DNA from 3 places in the Micromonospora matsumotoense genome. Region 1 is predicted to be linked to each of the others. Evidence: riboswitches for the same ligand, from Rfam matches in the RefSeq annotation. Region 1 holds a riboswitch; each other region holds the start of a gene.
The links. A riboswitch is a leader RNA that binds a small molecule or an ion and turns the genes downstream of it on or off. The one in region 1 is predicted to bind cyclic di-AMP.
Positions count from the first base shown of each region.

Region 2: it holds a riboswitch for cyclic di-AMP, as region 1 does, so the genes downstream of both, ACQP1S_RS09900 (C39 family peptidase) here and ACQP1S_RS00440 (NlpC/P60 family protein) in region 1, are expected to answer to the same signal.
Region 3: it holds a riboswitch for cyclic di-AMP, as region 1 does, so the genes downstream of both, ACQP1S_RS03115 (coiled-coil domain-containing protein) here and ACQP1S_RS00440 (NlpC/P60 family protein) in region 1, are expected to answer to the same signal.

Region 1 is NZ_CP192025.1:87,633-92,623, reverse strand. Features, by position in the region: gene ACQP1S_RS00455 (zinc metalloprotease) at 1-900, shown strand, start outside; gene ACQP1S_RS00450 (pyridoxamine 5'-phosphate oxidase family protein) at 998-1,552, opposite strand; gene dcd (dCTP deaminase) at 1,756-2,334, shown strand; gene ACQP1S_RS00440 (NlpC/P60 family protein) at 2,530-3,573, opposite strand; cyclic di-AMP (ydaO/yuaA leader) riboswitch at 3,586-3,722, opposite strand; gene ACQP1S_RS00435 (C40 family peptidase) at 3,877-4,878, opposite strand.
Region 2 is NZ_CP192025.1:2,221,221-2,229,178, reverse strand. Features, by position in the region: gene ACQP1S_RS09905 (CDP-glycerol glycerophosphotransferase family protein) at 1-317, shown strand, start outside; gene ACQP1S_RS09900 (C39 family peptidase) at 543-1,409, opposite strand; cyclic di-AMP (ydaO/yuaA leader) riboswitch at 1,673-1,816, opposite strand; gene ACQP1S_RS09895 (hypothetical protein) at 2,178-2,936, opposite strand; gene ACQP1S_RS09890 (hypothetical protein) at 3,064-3,558, opposite strand; gene ACQP1S_RS09885 (acyltransferase family protein) at 3,681-4,904, opposite strand; gene ACQP1S_RS09880 (polysaccharide pyruvyl transferase family protein) at 5,088-6,413, shown strand; gene ACQP1S_RS09875 (glycosyltransferase family 2 protein) at 6,503-7,627, shown strand; gene pseI (pseudaminic acid synthase) at 7,893-7,958, shown strand, end outside.
Region 3 is NZ_CP192025.1:633,882-641,839, reverse strand. Features, by position in the region: gene ACQP1S_RS03125 (hypothetical protein) at 1-96, opposite strand, end outside; gene ACQP1S_RS03120 (YibE/F family protein) at 382-1,725, shown strand; cyclic di-AMP (ydaO/yuaA leader) riboswitch at 1,892-2,023, shown strand; gene ACQP1S_RS03115 (coiled-coil domain-containing protein) at 2,027-3,052, shown strand; gene ACQP1S_RS03110 (carbonic anhydrase) at 3,192-3,947, opposite strand; gene ACQP1S_RS03105 (helix-turn-helix transcriptional regulator) at 4,152-4,481, shown strand; gene ACQP1S_RS03100 (hypothetical protein) at 4,879-5,250, shown strand; gene ACQP1S_RS03095 (hypothetical protein) at 5,432-6,229, shown strand; gene ACQP1S_RS03090 (hypothetical protein) at 6,308-6,670, shown strand; gene ACQP1S_RS03085 (TIGR03618 family F420-dependent PPOX class oxidoreductase) at 6,717-7,142, shown strand; gene ACQP1S_RS03080 (hemerythrin domain-containing protein) at 7,261-7,863, shown strand; gene ACQP1S_RS03075 (ferredoxin) at 7,916-7,958, opposite strand, start outside.

The DNA of each region.
Region 1 (4,991 bases):
CCCTGCGCGGAGCCGGCCGACGTCCACGCGGACGTCCACTCCGACGCGCGTGTGCGCGGCGGCAGCAAGGCCGCCCAGAAGCGGCACGACCCGAACGAGCTGACCGCCAAGCAGGTCCAGGACCGGGAGGCGGACTTCGCTGCCGCCCTGCGCAATAGCGCCCTGCGGTCGAAGTCCAGCATCCGCACCGGTTCGACCGAGGGCAGGACGGTGGCACTGGCCCCGATCACGGTCCCGGTCGTCGTCCACGTGATCCAGCGGGACAGCACCCGGGCCGGGGGCAACATCCCCGACTCGATGATCAACTCGCAGATCAGCGTGCTGAACCAGGCTTACAGCGGCGCGACCGGTGGTGCGGCCACCGGCTTCACCTTCCAGCTCCAGAAGATCAACCGGGTCACCAACGCCTCCTGGTACCCGATCGTGCAGGGGTCCTCGGCCGAGCGGTCGATGAAGACCTCGCTGCGCACCGGCGGCAAGAACACCCTCAACATGTACCTGGGTGAGCTGAGTGACGACCTGCTCGGCTGGGCGACCTTCCCCAAGCGCACTCTGGACGTGATGGACGGCGTCGTCGCGCTCGGCGAGTCGCTGCCGAACGGCACCGCCACCAACTACAACAAGGGCGACACGGGCACCCACGAGGTCGGCCACTGGCTGAACCTCTACCACACCTTCCAGGGTGGCTGCTCGGGCTCGGGCGACGGCGTCTCCGACACCCCGGCCGAGCGTGAGCCGGCCTTCGAGTGCCCGACCGGCCGGGACACCTGCACCGCGTCCGGCAAGGACCCGATCACCAACTTCATGGACTACACCTACGACTCGTGCATGTACCAGTTCACCGCTGGTCAGGCGAGCCGCATGGTGAACGCCTGGACCGCCTACCGCGCGTCGGCCTGACCGGCGGCACGCACGCCGGCGTCCTGACCGGCACGCCAGCGACATCAGGTGCCGGCTGCGTCCTTCCCGGACGGGGCCGGCACCGTCGTCTGCGGGGTCAGGCGGCGGTACGACGGGTGTCGAACCCGTGTCGGCCACGCCGGGACGGCCGCTGGTCGGGTAGGTCGGCGACACCCGGTCGGCCCGCCGTCGGGTCCAGCCAGACCTGCAGGGCGGGCCGCCCGCCGTCGGGGCGCAGCGGGCCGCCGTGGTCACGGCGGGTCAGCATGGCGACGTCCACGCTGAACTCGAAGAGCCGCCAGTCGACCTGGGGTGCGGCCCGACCGATCGCGGCCACCAGCGCCACCCGGGCCGGATCGGTCACCGGCGCGGCGCGACCGGCCAGGTATGCCTCGTCGTCGCTCTCCTCCGACGGGAACGAGTGGAGCGCGTAGCGGCCGTCACGTTCGAGGTCGCGCCGCTTGGGCGAGTCGACGACGAAGCAGAACAGCCCGCCGTCGGTGACCAGCGGACAGACCGGGTGCACCCGGGGACCGCCGTCGGCGCGGACGGTGGCCAGGTAGCCGAAACCCGGCCCGTACTGCTGGAGAAGAAGGCGGATCCCGTCGGCGAGTCGGGGCTCGTCGGCGGCGAATGCGGACCAGGATGCCATGCGGTCATCCTATCGAACAGGCGTTCTAAAGTCAGTCCGACACGCAGGTGGAAAGGCCCGACATGCGCCCCGGAGCCGCCGCCGACGACGGCCCGCGGGCGGCCCGCGGGCGGCCCGGTAGGCCGGGGCGGCCGACGCGCCGGCGAGGCCGGCGGGGCGGCCCGGTTGGCGGGACCGGCCCACGCCCTCGATAGGGTGTCCCGATGCTGCTCTCCGACCGGGACCTGGTCTCCGAGATCAAGGCGGGCGCGCTGGCGCTGGAGCCGTTCGAGCCGAGCCTGGTGCAGCCGTCCAGCATCGACGTGCGTCTCGACAAGCTGTTCCGGGTCTTCAACAACCACCTCTACACCCACATCGACCCGGCCGTGCAGCAGGACGACCTGACGTCGATGGTCGAGGTGCCGGAGGGTGAGCCGTTCGTGCTGCACCCGGGCGAGTTCGTGCTCGCCTCCACGCTTGAGGTCATCTCGCTCGGTGACCAGCTCGCCGGTCGGTTGGAGGGCAAGTCGAGCCTGGGCCGCCTCGGTCTGCTCACCCACTCGACCGCCGGCTTCATCGACCCGGGCTTCTCCGGCCACGTCACGCTGGAGCTGTCGAACGTGGCCAACCTGCCGATCACCCTGTGGCCGGGCATGAAGATCGGCCAGCTCTGCATCTTCCGGCTCTCCTCGCCGGCCGAGCACCCCTACGGCTCCGCGGTCTACGGGTCGCGCTACCAGGGCCAGCGCGGGCCGACCCAGAGCCGTTCCTGGCAGAACTGGCGCACCTGGCCCACCCGCTGACCACACCCCACCGGGCCGCACCGGGCCGGGCCGCACCGGGCCGGGCCGCACCGGGCCGGGCCGCACCCCGAGGGTGCGGACCACAACCTGGCGGCGCGGGCCGCATCCCAGGGACGGGCGCCGCCGGAGCACAGTCGCACCGGAGCGAGGAACACCGCGTCCGGACCCCCGGATAGGGAGGCCCGGACGCGCGGGTCAGCCGGGTCGGCCGTAGCTGTTGACCGGCCCGTCGTCGACCCGCTTCATCGTGATCGGCTGACCGGACTGGGAGGCGTGCACGACCCAGCCGTCCCCGACGTACATCCCGACGTGGTGCAGGTCGGAGTAGTAGAAGACCAGGTCGCCGGGGCGCAGGTCGGCCCGGCTCACCCGGTCGGTGACCTGGCGCTGCTGCCGGGCGTTGTGCGGTAGCGACACCCCGGCCTTCGACCAGGCGGCCATGGTCAGCCCGGAGCAGTCGAAGTTGTTCGGGCCGGCCGCGCCCCACACGTACAGCTTGCCGATCTGGGCGCAGGCGTACTTGACGGCCGTGCCGGACGGACCACCGGGGTAGCCGGCCGGGCACGGGGCCGGGCGCAGCGACCCTCCGCCGCCGTTGCCGTAGACCTTGAGCCGCAGCTTCTGCAACCGGTCGATCTCGGTGTTGATCTGCTTCTTCTTCGCCGCCAACTGGGCCTCGGTACGGGTCAGTTGGGCGACCATCTCGTCCAACGGCGCCTTGGTCGCGGCGAGTTCGTCGCGCAGCGCCGCGACGGCCCGCACCTCGCGCTGCTGGCGGCTGGCGAACCGGTCCAGCAACCCCAACTGTTCGACCACCTGGCTCGGGTTGTGGCTACCGAGCAGGGCGTTGACGGTGGACATGTTCTCGCCCTTGTACGCCTGGACGGCGAGGCCGCTGACCTGGTTCATCGCCTGGTCCACCCGGCGCTGCAGCGGGGCGATCCGCTTGCCCAGCGCGTCGGCCTGCCGGCGCTTGGCGACCAGGTCGGTCCGGGTGGCGTTGTGCTGCTCGATGATCGGTTCGAGCCTGTTCCAGTCCTGGTCGATCTGTCGTTCGACCTCGGCGACCGAGGGGTCGGCGTGGGCCGCCGTGACGCCACCGGTCAGGGCGACCGCCACGGCGGCCAGGGTGGCGAGGGTGGTGGTGGTGAAGCGGGACCAGCGTGGGCGCGGCACCGCCGTCTCGCGGGCGACCTGGGTCGACCGGCGTGACGGTGGCCGCGGGGCATGGTGTGCCACCGGGCTCCGGGCTCCTTCTTCCTCGACCGCCTACCGGGTTAGCTGACGGGTTCGGGCGGGAAGGGAGCGCCCTACCGCAGTGGTTGCGGATTCACCCCGGCGTACCTGGGTCCCCGGCTCGCCCGGAGGCGACTCGGCGGTGCCGGTCGACGCCACCCCGGGCGGGGCGGACCTGGTGCCGACCGACGATTGACCAGAGTAGAGACGGTCGTTATCGATCCGCAACCCGCCGGGCCGGCACACTCCGGCTCCGGAAAGACGCAACCCCCGGCCCGTCGGGCCGGGGGTTGGTGTCTGCGTTGGTCAGCCCGGTCGGCGGAAGCCGGCCACCGGCATGTGGTTGATGCTGGCCACCTGGACCGGCTTACCAGTCCGCGGCGCGTGCACCATCATGTCGTTGCCCAGGTAGAGGCCGACGTGGTGCAGGTCGCTGAAGAAGAAGACCAGGTCACCGGGGCGGGCCTCGGAGCGCGGGATGGCCTTGCCCTCGTTCCACTGGGCACCGGTGAAGTGGGTCAGCGAGATCCCGGCCGCCTTGTAGGCGAACTGGGTGAGCCCGGAGCAGTCGAACGAGTTGGGCCCGGTGGCACCCCAGACGTACGGGTCACCGACCTGCTGGCAGGCCACCTGGATCGCGGTACGGGCGGCGGAGCTGAGCACCCCGTTGATCGTGGGGCAGCCGTTCACCTTGACGGTGGTCTTCGGCATCGACGCCTGGAGCCGCTTGATCTCGGCGTTGATCTTGGTCTTCTTGGCCGCGAGGTCCTTCTCCTGCTGCACCTCGGCGGCGATCAGGGTGTCGAGCTTCTGCTTCTCGGCGTCGTACTTGCGGCGCACCACGAGCACCGCCTCGACCTCTCTGCGCTGCTCGGCGGCGAGGCGGTCCAGAATGGTCAACTGCGCGGCGAGAGTGCCCGGCGTGCTGGTGGTGAGCAGCGCGCTCAACTCCTGCGACGGCCCGGACTTGTAGTAGCGGGAGGCGAGGTCACCCACCCGCCCCAGGGCCAGTTCACTCTGCAGGGCCAACGGCTCGATCTTCTTCTGGAGCTCGACCGACTTCTTGCGGTTGACCTTCAGCTGCGCCCGGACCTTGTTGTAGTTCTCGATGGTCGGTTCGAGCTGCTCCCACTGCTTGTCGAGAGCCGCCTCGATCTCCTCGGGCGACGGCGCGGCGTGCGCCGGCACGGCGAGCATCCCGACGCCCACAGCGACCGCCGCGACCACGGTGAGCAGGCGACGGGCGACCCGCCGGAGGACTGCCGGCCGGACGGGCGGCTGACCTTGGACATGACGTTGAGGGGGCATGGTTGCCACCGGCGTCGACTCCTTTGCCACCGACCGCCGGGCGCCTCGCTAAGGGGAAGCAGGAGGCAGACGACCCACAGCGGCCGGTGCAACATTAGGGGCAGTCACGGTAT
Region 2 (7,958 bases), 2.1 Mb from region 1:
ACTCGGGCAAGCCGTACGCGGTGACCGATCTGGGTGTCGACGGCGACGAGTTCCTGACCCGGTTCCCGCTGGCCCGCTCGGGTTACGTGCTGCGCCGGGACATGGCCAACCTGGACGAGGTGCTGACCGGGCTGCTGGACACCGACCCGCTGGCGGCGGCCCGCTGGCAGACCCGCCGGCGTTACCTGGGCGACTTCCCCGCCGACGCGTACGCCGAGGGTTTCCTCGACGCCGCCCGGCGGGAGCTTACGCCGGGCGGGAACCCGCCGACCCCGCGGGGCACCCGGGACACCGCCACCCTCTCCCCCCACGCCTGACCCCGGCCGGGGCACCGGCCCGTTCGCTGGGCCCGGGTCCGGCGTTGATCGACTCAGTGGGGCCGATGTAGCGGCATCCGAGTCCGCTGACACCGCTACATCGGCCCACGGCGAGCGCCGCCCGGCGCACTGGCGGGGCGGGGTCGGTGGCCTCTACGGGAACGGACCGCCCCGGCACCGATGGTCGGGTGCCGGGGCGGTCCGGGGCGCGGGTGGGATGGTCGGTCAGGCGGAGTAGCCCCGGGTGGCGATCCAGTTCGCCAGGGTGGTCACGCTGACCCAGTACGCCGGCAGCGACGGGTCCGCCGAGTCGGCGATCCGCACGGTACGGCCGTTGTCCCCGTAGCCCACCGCGGCGACATAGTGGCCGCCGGGGAAGGAGTGCCAGCCGCCGTCGAGATCGGTGACGTCCCCGGCCACGTTCGCGACCACGGCCCGCTTGTCGGCGACCGCCGCGACCACGTCGGCCCGGAGCCGCTCGATCTGCGCGTCGCTCGGGGTGCCGGCGAACATCCGGGTCCGGTACGGGTCACCCTTCACCACGGCGTTGAGCACCCGGGTGGTGTCCTCGGCCGAGTTGGTGCCCATCTCGGTGGTGCCGAGCTGGGCGGCGAGGTCGTCCTGGCCGCGCTCGATGCCGGCCGCGCTGAGCGCGTTACGCACCGCCGCCGGGCCGCAGTAGTAGTAGGTGATCTGGGCCTGGTAGTCGTAGCGCAGGACCTTGGACGACGGCGGCTTCGGGGCCGCCCTGCGGGTCAGGTCCGGGTCGGCGGTGGCCCTGACCTTCGCCCTGGTGATGCGGGGCGACTGCGTCGGGCTCGCCGCCGGGGTGGCCGTGGGGGTGGCCGACGGACTGGCCGACGGGCTGGCCGGAGCGGGGGCGGCGACCCGGGCCTGGGCGCGGCTCGCGACGTCGTCGAGGCGGGGGGCGGACTCGGCGGTACGCCGCTGATCGGTCGGGGCGTCGTCGACGCCGGCGGCCAGCGCGGCGGCGCCGGTGGCCAGGACGAGAACCGCCGCCGAGCCGACGATCATCTGGTACGGGCGCTGGGTGCTCAAACGGCGTAGCTGTCGCTTCATGTGGTGCGTCACGGGGTGTTCCTCCACGGGGCGAGGCGGCCGGGCACACCGGACCGGCACGCGGCACAGACGCCACGCGCGGATCGGGTGTTCAGCCGCTCGTTCGGCAGGGACCGTCCGACGGGGGGCCGGGCGGATCGGTGGGGGCCGCCCGACGGCGATCGGGCAGCGGGGCGGACAGCCGGGTCAGCGCGTCAGGCGCGACGGTCCGGCGGCACCCCGGCACCGAGGTGGAGGGACTACCGAAGGGGTGGGGTCATGCTGCACGAGGAGGGAACTCCTTCCGCTGCCGCCGACCGGGTTAGCTGACGGATTCGGGCGGGAAGATCGCCCTACCCCGGGCCGTGGCCCGGAGATTCACCCCAGTGGTGCATGTGGGTCCCCGGTTCGTGACTCGCACGATTGAGCGGGTCGGCGCGGCGTCGCCTTCTTGCGATCGGAAACCGCACCGGACCGCAGCGACACTACTGGCCGGTTTCCCCCTCGCCAAGCCCGTTGAGCTGCGCAAACATGGGCCGGACGAGTCAATTTCGGGGCACTCGGGCACTGACCCGCCACGGGTGGGACGGCCGGAGCGCCCGGGCCCGTCCAGGCGACAACCGGACGGCCGGGCACCGACCACCGATGATCGGCGCAGTCGATGTGACCGACTGTGACCAGGTGTCCGGTTCCCACCCGCAGTGACGGCACCCACAACCCTCAGATAACAATTCAGTCCCGCTGACCCGCTGACCGGGTCCGACGTCGCCAACCGGCGGCCGGCCGGCCGGAAGTGCCGGGTCAGCCGACCCGGGCCGGACGCCAGCGGGTGGCGGGGGCCGGGCGGGTGGCGGACGTCGCCGGGCGGGGCAGCGGGACCCGGGTCGGCCGCCACCGTTGCGCCGCCGCGTGCGCCTCGGCAGCCAGCGACCGGGCCGCCTCGGCGGCCAGTTCGGCGTCCCGCCACGCCGCCCGTTCCCGCCCGGCCGCGGCCCGGTACGCCGTACGCCGGTCCTCGCGGACCGCGCGGGCCAGCATCACCTCGTGCTCGACCGGGTGCCGACGCGGGTCCCAACCGTCGCGGTGCGCGAAGACGTCCCGCAGCCGCTCCACCGACAACTCGCCCCGCCAGTGCGCCGCCACGGCCTCCTGGTGCAGCCACCGCTCCCGACCGGCGTACTCGGTGGGGGTGCGGGGGGTACGCGGGCTGGGCAGCGCACCGGCACCGGCGAACCGGCGGGCCAGCGTCTCCGCCTCGTCGTACGCCTGCCAGGCCCGTTCCACGGCGTCGTGGGCCGCCAGCCAGGCGGTGCGGTGGCGGCGGGCCGTCTGGGCGGCCCCGGAGGCGGCGACGGCCACCTCCTCGGCGTAGCGGCGCAGGTCGGCGACCGGGGGTGGGGCGTCGGATGCCGGCGCGGCGGCGATGGCATCGGCCGGTTGGTCCCGCTCGGGCCGGGCCACCAGGATGGTGATCCCGGTCAGCGCCAGGACGAGCAGCGCGGACCAGATCACGGTGGCGGTCGGGACCTCGATCAGGAACTGGGAGAGCACGGTGTTCACGGTCGACACCTCGCAGGCGGGATGCGGAAGGGGAGGCCGTACCGGCGGCGGGGACATCGGCCGGGCGGTGCGGGGGTGTGGTGCGTGGCGGAGGCGGTCGCGGGTGGGTCGGCCCCCGCGGGGGCGGTCAGTCCGCCGGGGGTGCCCGGGGGGCGGTGGCGACGGGTGTTCGACCGACCGGCACCGCCGGGGGCGGGGCGCTCCGCGCGACGCTGGCCGGCACGACGGCGTCGCGCCGGTCTGCCGTCGGCATGGCGAGCACGACGGCTGCCCGGTCTGCGGCCGGCACGGCGAGGGCGAGGGCCCGGTCCGCTGCCGGCACGGCGAGCACGACGGCGACGGCCCGATCTGCGGTGACCGCGCCGGCCGGGTCGGTCCTCTGCGCACCGCTGCCGATGCCGGCGGGGCGGCCGGTCGGGGCGGCCGGGGCCCCGGCCGCGGGGAAGGACAGCGACGCGTCGACCGGCAGGGCGGCTGCCGCCGGCCCCGGGTCGAACAGCGCCGACCCGGGTAGCGCCGGGCTGGCGACAGCGAACGCGATCGCGACGGCGAGGCCGGTCAGCAGCCGGGACCACCAGCGGGCGACCCACCACAGCGGACTGGTGGGTGCGGCCGGAAGCATATGTCCACGTTACCGCCGTGGTGACCGACCGGCAGCACCGCCGGGCGTGTCGCCGCGCCGACCACCGTGGACCCCACCCGGCCGGCCGACACCAGGACCCCGCCCAGGTCGCGCGGAGAGAGTCAGTGCGGGTCGCGCGGTCCCGCGTACTCGACGGGACGCCCGTCGCGTCCCCCCGCTGCCGACCCCCTCGGCCCCGGCAGCGCGGCACCGCCGCTACCGGCCCCGCCGCCGGGAGCAGCGTCGCCGGGAGCGGCCGGCACGGGTGGGGTACGGCGGCGGGGGGCGAGGCGGCGCATCATCGGGCTCTCCACCCAGCGGTGCAGGGTGGCGGCCAACGCCAGGTTCACCACCAGGAAACCGAGCACGGCCAGCGGCCCGGACCAGCCGGGCAGCCCCACGCCCCAGTGTCCGGTGAGCCGCAGCACCGTCATCATCACCAGCACGTGCACCAGATAGAAGGCGAACGACACCTCACCGAGCCAGATCAGGGTGCGGTGCCGCCACGGCGACCAGCGGCCCTGCACGTCCGCGCGGGCCGCCGCCGGGATGACCAGGATGTACGCCGCCGACAGCAGCGCCGCCCACATCTCCGCCGGGATCCAGTGCGCCACCACCCAGACGGCCACGAAGAGCAGGCTGGCCAGCGGCAGGCCGGGGCCCCGCCAGTGGCCACGGCGCAGCAGTTCGGCGGCGGCGACGCCCAGCCAGAACTCGGTGGAGCGGACCAGCGGGAAGACCTGGGTGAACCACCAGTTGGTGCCCTCGGGCAGCAACTGCTGGCCGGGCCAGAGCGCCAGGATCACCAGCGGCACCGCCACCACCACGGCCCAGAGCAGGCCGGAGTGGGCCCGCCGGATCGCCGGCAGCACCAGCGGCAGGCAGAGATAGAAGAACAGCTCGCAGGAGAGCGACCAGCTCACGTTGTTGATGCTGTAGAAGTAGCCGGGGGTGGGGTCCCATGCCTGGACGAGGAAGAGGTTCTCCAGCGCGGCACGGGGCACCACCGGGTCGGCGAACCACCACATCACCAGCAGCGCCGCCGCCCAGGTGACCACGTGGTTGGGATAGATCTTGGCGAGTCGACGACGCCAGAAGTCCCGCCGCCGGTCGCCGTCGCGCGCCGACCAGACCAGCACGAAGCCACTGAGGATGAAGAAGAACTGCACCCCGGACAGGCCGAGGGTGAACAACCAGTCGACCACCGCCTTGGCGTCCGGCTGGGCGACGATCCGCATGGTGCCGGCGTGGTAGCCGAACACCAGCATGGCGGCGATCCAGCGCAGCCCGGTCAGCGACGGCAGCCGGCTCAACGCCGGGGACGTGGTGGTGGGCACGCTGGTCACGCCGGGCACCCTACCGGCACAACCCACCCACGGTGACGCGCCGGGGTGGTGCGGATGTGCGGAAGGTGTACGAAACCACCCCACTGGCCTAACATCGCGGGACCCGTCGGTGTCGGCACGCCCATGGGGCAGATCGGTGCGGCCCGTCGGAGGCGCCCGGGGAACGAGGAACGGAGCAGCGCGGTGCACCAGCGGATCCTGATGCGGGCGAAGAAGGACCCCTTCGACGTACGCGGTCCCGAGGAGGCGTACGAGGGGAACTGGATCGGGGAGAACAACGGCAACCTGGTCTTCAGCCACGCCGCGCACAAGCTGCTGCGTACCTCCACCGCGCGGATCACCTCCACCGAGTTCAAGGTCGACCTGCGCGACGCCGACCGGATCAACGAGCAGTACGACGTGTACGTCATCCCGCTGGCCAACGCCTTCCGGCGCAGCTACGCCCACCGCATCGAGCTGATGACGAAGCTGGTCGAGCGGCTGCGGATCCCGGTGGTGGTGTTCGGGGTCGGCGTACAGACCGATGTCACCGGCGACCGGGAGTACCTGCGTCCGATCGACGACGTGGTCACCCGGTTCGTGCGGGCGGCGCTGGAGCGGGGGCCGAGCATCGGTGTGCGGGGGGAGATCACCGCGCAGTACCTGAGGACGCTGGGCTTCTCCGCCGTCGACGTGATCGGCTGCCCGTCGATGTTCCTGCACGGCGACCAGTTCCGGGTGGAGAAGTCCGCGCCGGTCCTGACGCCCGACGCCCGGGTGGCGCTGACCGTCTCCCCGTACGTCAGGTCGATGGCGAAGATCATCGCCTCGCACCAGGCCCGTTACCCGCACCTGCGGTACCTCCCGCAGGACCTCAAGACGCTGGGCACCCTGCTCTACGGTGACGCCCCGGAGGACCGGGGCAAGACCAGCGCCATCCCGATCCACACCTCGCACCCGCTGTTCACGCAGGACAAGGTGCGGATGTTCCTCGACCCGTGGACCTGGATGGACTACCTCGCCGGTTTCGACTTCGCCTTCGGCACCCGGATCCACGGCACCATCACCGCGCTGGTCTCCGGCACCCCCGGCTACCTGTTCGCGCACGACTCGCGCACCCTGGAGCTGGCCCGCTACTTCGACATCCCGCACCGGCTGATGAAGGACGTGCCGGCCGACGTGGACGCGGCACAGCTCTACGCCGAGGCCGACTACACCGCCCTCAACGCCGGGCACCGGGCCCGCTACGAGGTGCTGCGGGCCTTCCTCGCCCGGCACGACCTGGCCAACGCGTTCGACGACGGGGACAGCGCGGCCCGGTTCGACGCGCAGGTCCGCGAGACGGTGTTCCCCCCGGCGGTCCGACCGGCCGGGGCCTGTTCACCCGAGGAACTGCTGACCCGCGTCCAGTGGCTGCGCGACCGCAACGCGGCGCTCGGCGACGACGTACGGGAGCTGCGGGAACAGCGGCTGCGGGCCCGGGTCAGGCGGGCGGTCGGCGCACCGGTACGGCGGATCCTGAACCGTTAACCTGCCGCTCGACCGCTGTTCAGCAGCTCCATCTCCGCCGGATACGTCACGTTCCGTGGCCGTCCATACCCGTGCATCAGGGTGGCGGGGTGGTCAACCAGCCCGCGCCCACCCCGCTGCTCAGCGTCGTCGTCCCCGTCCACGGGGTGGAGGCGTACCTGCACCAGTGCCTCGACTCGGTGCGCACGGACGTACCGGCCGACGCGGCGGGCGCGGTCGAGATCGTCGCCGTCGACGACGCCTCGCCGGACCGGTGCGGCGAGCTGCTGCGCGCGTACGCGGCCACCCACCCGGGCGTACGCACGGTGCACCTGGACCGCAACGTCGGGCTGGGTCCCGCCCGCAACGCCGGCCTGGACGTGGCCGTCGGCGACTACGTCTGGTTCGTCGACAGCGACGACTGGTTGCCGCCGGGCACCATCCCGGCGGTGCTGGACCGGCTCCGGGCGCACCGCCCCGACGTGCTGATGCTCGACCACCTGCGGGTGCGCGACGACGGCCGGCGGGAGGTGGACGCGAGCAGTCACCTGCTGCGCGGGGCACCGGACGTGGTCCGCCTCGCCGACCGACCCGGGCTGCTGCGGGTGCAGCACACCGCGTGGAACAAGGTGGTCCGCCGGGAGTTCATGGCCCAACTGGAGCTGCGGTTCCACCCCGGCTGGTACGAGGACATCCCGTTCAGCAACCCGCTGCTCATCGGCGCGGAGCGGATCTCCGTGCTGGACCGGGTCTGCTACCTCTACCGGCAGGGCCGGCAGGGCGCGATCACCTCCACCCGCAGCGGTCGCCACTTCGACGCCTTCGCCCAGTACGACCGGCTGTTCGACTGGGTCGCCCGCCGGTATCCCGACGAGCGGCTGCGCGGTGAGCTGTTCACCCTGATGATCAACCACATGCTGGTGGTGGTCGGCAACGACGGCCGGCTGCACCCGCACCTGCGCCGGGACTTCTTTCACCGGGTGGCCGCGCACTACCGCCGGCACCTGCCGCCGGGCGGCTACCCCCGGCCGGGCGGGGTAGCCGGGCTCAAGCACCGGCTGGTCGGCCGGGACAACTATCTCGCGTACGCGGTGCTGCGTCAGGCGCACCGGCTGGCCGGTTGGCTACGCCGCCCGGCCGCCGCGCCGGACCCGGTCCCGTCGGTCGCCGGGCCGGCCCCGCTGGCGGACTCCCCCGCCGACCGGGACGCGCTGGCCGGTCGCGGCACCCGGTGACCCACCACCACCGACGCGGTACGCCGGCATCCGAGCCGACCCCGTCGCGATGCCGGGGTCCACACGGCTTCCGCGCCGCTCCCGCACTCCACGAGCGGTCGGAGCCGGCGCGTATCGATGGCCACATGGAGTCGGAGTCGCAGTCGGGTCGACGCGGTGCCGGAGTCGGCACCGGCGCGGTGCCGGTCGCCGCACGGTGCCGGTGGCGATAGCGGCGTGTCGACGACCGGCCATGAGTGACGAGTACAGGAAAAAGGGGTCGGAGATGACGATGACAGTGAAGATCGGGCCGCACCTGGTGGGGGCCGGGGAGCAGCCGTTCGTGGTGGCG
Region 3 (7,958 bases), 550 kb from region 1:
GAGAGTGTGCATCGCGGACAGCCCCAGCAGGGTGCCGACGAGCAGCAGCAGCCGCAGCCACCGCCCGGTCGTCGTCGCCGTCCTCGCCCGCCGCACGGCTCCACGCTAGCCGTCCCGGCGGGCCGGGACAGCGGGGTCACCGACATCGGGACGGACCAGGCGCGGCGGTGGGGGTGCCCCCGCAGCGGTGGGCGGGAGACCGCGCGGCGGTGGGCGTGCCCGCGCGGCGGTGGGGCATCGAGCGCCGCCCCCACCAGCACCTGGGCGGCGCGGCGCGACCCGGGTGCTGGCTACCATCGTCCGACGACCCGCCGCCCGCAGATGAACCGGTTGGCCGGCTGACACGTATCCCGTCCCGGATCGTTGGGAGAACTCGCACACATGGGCGCCGACCACACCCGTCCCGCTCCGTCCACCCCACCCCGGGTGCGGCGGATCCTCGTCATGACGGTGGTGCCGCTCATCGTCGTCACGGTGGTCGCCACGCTGCTGCTCTGGCCGGGCGAGACCCCGCGGATCGACCAGGGCGACCAGGTGCCCCGCTACCACGGCACGGTGACCCGGGTGGTGACCGAGCCGTGCCCGCCCGCCCCGCAGACCCCCGACGGCCCGTCGGGGGTGGCCGACGGGCCGTGCGGGACGGTGACGGTCGCCGTCACGCAGGGGCCGGACAACGGTGGGCAGGTCGAGACACCGGTCCCGTCCGGGCCGGGGGCGCCGACGGTCGCGGTCGGCGACGAGGTGGTGCTGGTCGCGTTGGCCGACCCGAGCGACCCGTCGGTGAGCAGCTACCACATCGCCGAGCACCAGCGGGGCATGCCGTTGCTCTGGCTGGTCGCCCTGTTCGCGGCGGCGATCGTGGCGTTCGGCCGGCTGCGCGGGCTGGCCGCCCTGGCGGGTCTCGGCGCCAGCTTCGCCATCCTGCTGACCTTCGTGGTGCCGGGCATCTCCGCCGGGGGCGCGCCGCTGCCGATCGCGATCACCGGCGCCGCGCTGATCATGTTCGTGGTGCTGTACCTGACCCACGGGGTCACCGCGCAGACCTCGGTGGCGGTGCTCGGCACGCTGGGCAGCCTGGTGCTGACCGGCGTCCTGGGCACGCTGGCCACCGCCGCCACCCACCTGACCGGGTACGGCAGCGAGGAGGCCACCACGCTGTCGATGTACCAGCGTGACGTGGACCTGCACGGCCTGCTGCTGGCCGGGATCATCATCGGTTCGCTCGGCGTCCTGGACGATGTCACGGTCACCCAGTCGGCCACCGTCACCGAGCTGGCGCACGCCAATCCGGGGTTGTCCCGGTTGCAGCTCTACCGGGCGGCGACCCGGGTCGGTCGGGCGCACATCGCCTCCACGGTCAACACGATCGTGCTGGCGTACGCGGGGGCCTCGCTGCCGTTGCTGCTCCTGCTGACCGCCGACAGTCGACCGGTGGGCCAGATCCTCACCAGCGAGTTCCTGGCCCAGGAGATCGTCCGCAGCGCGGTGGCGACCCTGGGCCTGGTGGCGGCGGTGCCGCTGACCACCGGGTTGGCCGCACTGGTCACCACCGCCGGGCGCGGTCCCGCCGACGCCGACGCCACCGGGCCGACGCCCACCCCACGGCCCGCCCCCGACCGCGCCGAGGCGCTGGAGGCGCTGAGCGCGCCCCGGCACGGCGAACCGTCCACCCCGGCCCCCGCACGGTGGCCAGACCCGGAAAGGAGCACGGACCCCGCATGGTGACACTGCGCTGCGTGACCGGAGGCGAGGTCGCGATTGTCGGCCGCATCACTGGTCACCCGTTGTTATCGGAAAAATACGCATTTTGCCGGGTTGTGACCGTAGATCCCCGGTACGACTCTCGGGTAACCTCGCTGCCGGTCACCGCCGAAGGCGCCCACCGGAGCCAGCGGTACCACCGCCCAATCGCCGTACGGCGAGCCGGGGAACCGAGCACCTGGGGTGAATCCGCGCCAGCGGTAGGGGCCACTTCCGTCCCGAACCCGTCAGCTAACCCGGTCGGCGGTCGACGGAAGGGACAACTGTGACGGCACCCCTACGCCACTGGTGGACTCCGGTGGTGGCCGTACTCGCCGCCCTGGCGATCGTCGCCGGGCCGGCCGCCGCCCCCGCGGCGGCCGCACCCACCCCGCCCACCCCCTCGGGGCACGAGGAGGACGACGAGCCGAAGCTGCTCACCGACGTCATCGAGGCGACCAACCGGGAGTACTCGGCGGCGAAGAGCCGGCTGGAGAAGTCCAAGAAGCGCCAACTCGAGTACGCCATCGAGGTGGAGAAGGCGGAGCAGGAGTTGGCGGCGCTGGCCCCGCAGGTCACCGAGATCGCCGCCCAGTCGTACCGGACGGGTCGGGTCGGCGCGGTCGCCGCACTGCTGGAGAGCGACGCCCCGGACACCTTCGTCCGGCGGGCCGCCGCCCTGGACGAGCTGAACATGGTCAACGCCGGCAAGCTGGCCGAGGTCAACAAGGTCAAGGCGCGGGCCGAACAGGCCAAGCTCGCCGTCGACACCGAGGTCCGTGAGCAGCAGAAGCAGACCAACCTGATGGCCAAGAAGAAGACCGAGGCCGACAAGGCGCTGGCCCTGGTCGGCGGGCGGGGCTTCACCGGTGGCCTGGTCGACGCGACGTCCCCGGTGGCCCGCATCGCCCCGGGCCAGACCGCCGACGGCGAATGGCGCGGCGAGTCGTGCAGCGAGAACGACCCCACCACGTCCGGCTGCGTCACACCGCGCACGCTGCACATGTACAAGGAGGTCAAGCGGGCCGGCTTCAGCCGGTTCGTCGGCTGCTACCGCCCCGGCGGGCCGTGGGAGCACCCCAAGGGCAAGGCGTGCGACTGGTCGTTGCAGAAGAGCGGCTTCAGCCCGTGGCACAACAACGACACCCGGATGTACGGCAACAACCTGGCCGCGTTCCTGATCCGCAACGCGGACCGGTTGGGCATCTACTACGTGATCTGGAACCGGCAGATCTGGTTCCCGGCCAACGGCTGGAGTTCGTACTCCGGACCGTCCAACCACACCGACCACGTCCACGTGTCGTTGCTGTAGCCGGACATGATCGACACGGTGGCGTCGCTGATGCGGTATCCGAGACCCCTGAACACCGCATCATCGCCACCGGCGAGTTGATCGCGCACCACGCGAAGGCCGCCCGGTCCAGCCGGGCGGCCTTCGTCGTGACCAGGTCTCAGCCGGCGACGGTCGCCGGCTCGCCGGTCGCCGGGACAGCGGACCCGACCGGCCCGGCGTCGACGCCCGCCAGCGCCCCAACGGCACCGGCCGTCGGCCCGGCAGGCCCGGACACCGCGGCGGTGAGCGTGGGCGCCTCGGCTGCCGGAGCGTGGGCCGGGGCCACCTGGCGGACCTCACCGGCGGCGAGCCGGTAGGACATCCCGACCACCGCACACCGCCCGGCGGCCACCTCGGCGGCGATCACCGGGGAGTTGCCGAGCAGCACCTCGACGGTCTGCGCGATGTGGATGTCGACGATCCCGTCGATGTCGTGCACCCCCTCCTGGGCCGCCCGGCGCAGGCTGGGCCCGACGGCGGCGACCACCGAGTAGAGGTGCCCCGGGGGCTGGGTGCCGGTGCGGGCGGCGTCCCGGGCGGCCTGTACCGCCCCGCAGGAGTCGTGCCCGAGGACCACCACCAGCGGGGTGCCGAGGATCGTCACCGCGTACTCGACGCTGCCGAGCACCTCCGGCCCGGCGGTGTGCCCGGCCGTCCGGACCACGAAGAGATCACCCAGACCCCGGTCAAAGATGATCTCGGCGGCGAGCCGGGAGTCGGAGCAGCCGACGATCACGGCGAAGGGATGCTGGCCGTCGGCGACGGCGGCCCGGTGGCCGGCGCCCTGATTGGGGTGGCGGGGCTCCCCGGCGACGAAACGCCGGTTGCCGGCAGACAGCTCGGCCAGCGCCTGGGTCGGAGTGATCGGGGCCATTGCCTCACCTCGGTCCGGAATCGCACCTGGTCACGCCGGCCGGCGGCGACGACGGCCGTGTTCCCACGGTCACACGCAGCGAAAGGTACGTCAAGATTTCGTGATACACGTTTCAGGCTTCGGTCGGAACGATGTCGACGGCGGGTCGAGACCGACGGCCAGACCCGACGGCCGACGACGGGCCTCCCGGGGACGCGCCATACGATGACCGTCATGGCGACGACAGGCGGCACCGGGAGCACCCGGAACTGGACGTTCCTCACCAACCACGGTCACGTGCTGCTCGCCATCGCCCGCAACCCCACCGCCCGGCTGCGGGACGTCGCCGAGGAGGTCGGGGTGACCGAACGGGCCGCCCAGGCGATCGTCGCGGACCTGGAGACCGGCGGCTACCTGCGGCGTACCCGGGTCGGTCGGCGCAACGAGTACACCATCAACCCGAGCGGCCACTTCCGGCATCCCGCCGAGGCCGACCGCCACGTCGGTGACCTGCTCGCCCTCTTCACCCCGGACCACGCCGACCACGACGCCTGAGCCGACGGCCCGCCCCGCCCCGGACGGGTCTGGACGGGCCGTCGGGTGTAGACGGGGACGGGCCGTCGGTTGCCCGACCGCTCACCGGCCACCGCGCGAGACAGCACCGCCGCGCGAGACAGCGGCCCGGCCGCAGCGACCTGACGACGCACTCCCATGGCGTCTCCTCCGGTCGGTCGGTTCCGGCGCGGCAGGGCGTCGCGCCGTCGGCGAAGTGCCCCGACCGGTCGGCGGGAAACTGACGGCATTCTCATCCCCGTCGATGCATCCAGGAGCAGGTCAGCGGGCGCATCCCGGAGGGGAACGGTCCGTCCACAGGGCACACCGTGGCCCGGGTCACTGGTCCGGTCGGGTCACCGACGCTGCGCGGACGGTCGACGGGGGATAGGTTGGACGGGTGATCCGCGTAGCTTCCACCCCGCCCGTCTGGGTGTCGAGGCTGCGCGACCTGACCCGGCTGGCGGTCACCGCGCTGGTGCTCACCGTCGGCCTCGGCGGGCTGTTCGCCGCCGCCGGTGGCCCGGCCGCCGCCGCCCGACCGCCCGTGGTGACCTCCCGGGTGGCGACGCTACCGGCCGACACCCGGCCCGGGGACGACGGGCTCGTCGACACCCGCGCCGGGCACGAGCGGCTCACCGAGGAGCACGCCCGGCCGCTGCCCGCCGGCTCCGCCCACGAGCCCACGGTACGGCCCGCCGCGCGGGTCGACGTGGCGACGCCAGACCCGGCCCGGGACGCCACCGGCCGGCGCGGCCCGCCCCGGGGCTGAGCGGCGCGGCACCACTCGGTGCCCGGCCGGCCGTCGCCGTCCGTCCACTCCCGACCGCGACCCGGCCCGAAGCGAGCCGGTCCGATCCGGACCGGTCCTCTCCGGACCCGCCGCCCACAGCTCCCGCCCCCTGCCGGGCTCCCGTCCGTCCACATCGTTGTTCCACCGTGAGGTGCTGGTGATGCAGACCGTCTTCTCCGCCGTCCTGCCCGACGTCCCCGCCGCCGCCGTCATCTGGCTGATCCTGCTCGCCGTCGCGGCCGTCGCCGTCGCGGCCCTGGTGGTCCGTCCCGGCCGGCTGCGGCTGGCGGTGGCCGGCCGGTTCCGGGAGGCCGCCCTGCCGACCGACCCGGACCGCGCCGAGCAGGACCGGGAGCACACCCGGTACGCCGGGGAGGTCGCCGTGGCGGCCGACCGGGCGGGCGCCACCGCCGGCCGGCTGCGCGCCGAGTGGCTGGCCGCCCAGGACGAGGTCGAGTCGGCCTGGACGACCCTGGAGTCGGCCGAGGCGCACCTGCGCCGGCTCGTCGCCGCCGCGGCCATGCCGCTGCCGCACACCGGCCAGACCCCGGCCGAGTACGCCGACCGGGAGCGTTGGCTGCACCGGGCCGCCGTGGACGCGCACCGCCGGGGCGACCTGTCGGACGCGCAGCTCGACGACGTCTTCGCGCACCGCGCCGGTTGGGACCCGCGCCGGCACCCGGTGGAGCAGGAACTGGTGCTGCGCCGCGCGACGCGGGACCACCTGGCGGCCCGGCACCGGGCGGCGGTAGCGCGGGAGCAGGCGGCCTGGCGGGCCGCCGACATGGCCGGTGCGGCGGCGCGCAGCCTGCGGGACGAGGCGTTCGCCGCGCGGGACCGCCGACCGGAGCGGGCCGAGTCGGTGCTGCCGATGCCGGAGAGCCCGCGCCCGTCGACGGAAGCCACCCGGGAGAACACCGTCGTGGCACGCGGCCGGGCCGCCGTCGCCGCCTACTGACCCGACCACCACCGCTCGACCCGCCGGGTCGGCGACGCAGACCGGCGCGGCGGGCGGGGCTGGGTTAGCGTTGCGGACATGTCCCGGGAGATGTGGGCGCTCGTGGTCGTCGGCGGCATCCTGGCGCTGGCGACGTTGGTCGGCGCGGTCCTGCTGGCGGTACGGGTGATCCGTACCCGACGGCTGCTCGGCTCGCTCGGCGTCGGCGGCAAGGTGGCCTTCTACGGCGCGCTGATCTACACGGTCCTTCCGGTCGACGTGCTGCCCGACCCGATCTACCTGGACGACATGGGTGTGCTGGCCGGGGCACTGATCTACCTGGGTCGCCTGGCCCACCGCCGCCGGGCCGCCGATCGGCCGCCGCCCGGCCCCGCGGGGACGCTGCCCGACGGCTCGGGCACCGCGCCCGGCCAGGGCCAGTCCCGCCAGATCGTGTCATGATCAGGGCTGAGCCGGGGCGATGCCGGCCACGGGACGGGGAACGGACATGGCCGGCAGGCATCGGTTGGGCCCGTACGACGAGCGTGTCCTCGCCTTCTGCCGGGAGCGGCACCTGGCGACGCTGACCACTCCGCGTCCCGACGGCACACCGCACGTCGTACCGGTCGGGTTGACCTACGACGCGGCGGCCGGGCTGGCCCGGGTGATCACCTCCGGTGGTTCGGCCAAGGCCCGGTACGTCGCCGCCGCCGGCCCGGCGGGCGTCCCGGTCGCGGCCTGTCACCTCGACGGCCGCTGGTGGCTGACCGTCGAGGGGCGGGCGGTACTGCGCACCGGCCCGGCGGCGGTGGCCGAGGCGGAACGCCGGTACGCCGAGCGCTACCGCCAGCCGCGTCCGAACCCCGAGCGGGTGGTCATCGAGATCACCGTGACCCGTCTGCTGGGCTCCCTCCCGCCCGCCGAGTCCGCTTAGGACCCCGCACCGCCGGGGTCCGGCACCCTCCCATCGACGGCGGTGGGTTCGGGTGGCGCCGGGCGGGTACAGGCCCCGCCAGGAGCCGATCCGTCCGCAACCGGTAAGGGGCACCGAGATGAGCAACGCACAGGCCGCCACGGGTCAGGACGTCGTGGACATCCTGACCGCCGACCACCACGAGATCGAGGCGATCTTCGTGGAGCTGGAGACCGGACAGGGCACCGCCGAGCATCGTCGCCGACTGGCCGACGTGCTGATCGCCGAGTTGGTCCGGCACGCGGTCGCCGAGGAGATGTACGTCTACCCGACCGCCCGCCGGGCGTTGCCCGACGGCGATCAGCTCGCCGAACACGAGATCGCCGAGCATGCCGCCGCCGAGCGGACGCTGAAGGAGCTGGAACCACTGGAGCCGTCCGACGTCCGCTTCGCGCCGCTGATCTCCCACCTGACGAAGAGCATCCGGCACCACGTGAAGGAGGAGGAGGCGGAGCTCTTTCCCCGGTTGCGGGCTGCGGTGGCCCACGAGGAACTGGTCGAGCTGGCCGACCGGGTGCAGGCGGCGAAGCGGCATCTGCCGACCCGCCCGCATCCCGGCGCTCCGGACCACCCGCCGGCGAACCGGCTCTTCAACCCCGGCACGGGTCTGGTGGACCGGATCAGGGACACGCTGAGCGGGCGGCCCACCACCATGGCGGAGCTGCACGACGACCAGGGTTGAGCGGGGGCGGTGGCCGGCTCCGGGTACCCCGCCGGAGCCGGCCACCGCCCGGTCACGGTTCCGGGGCGATCCGGCTGTCGTCCGCGGCGTCGGAC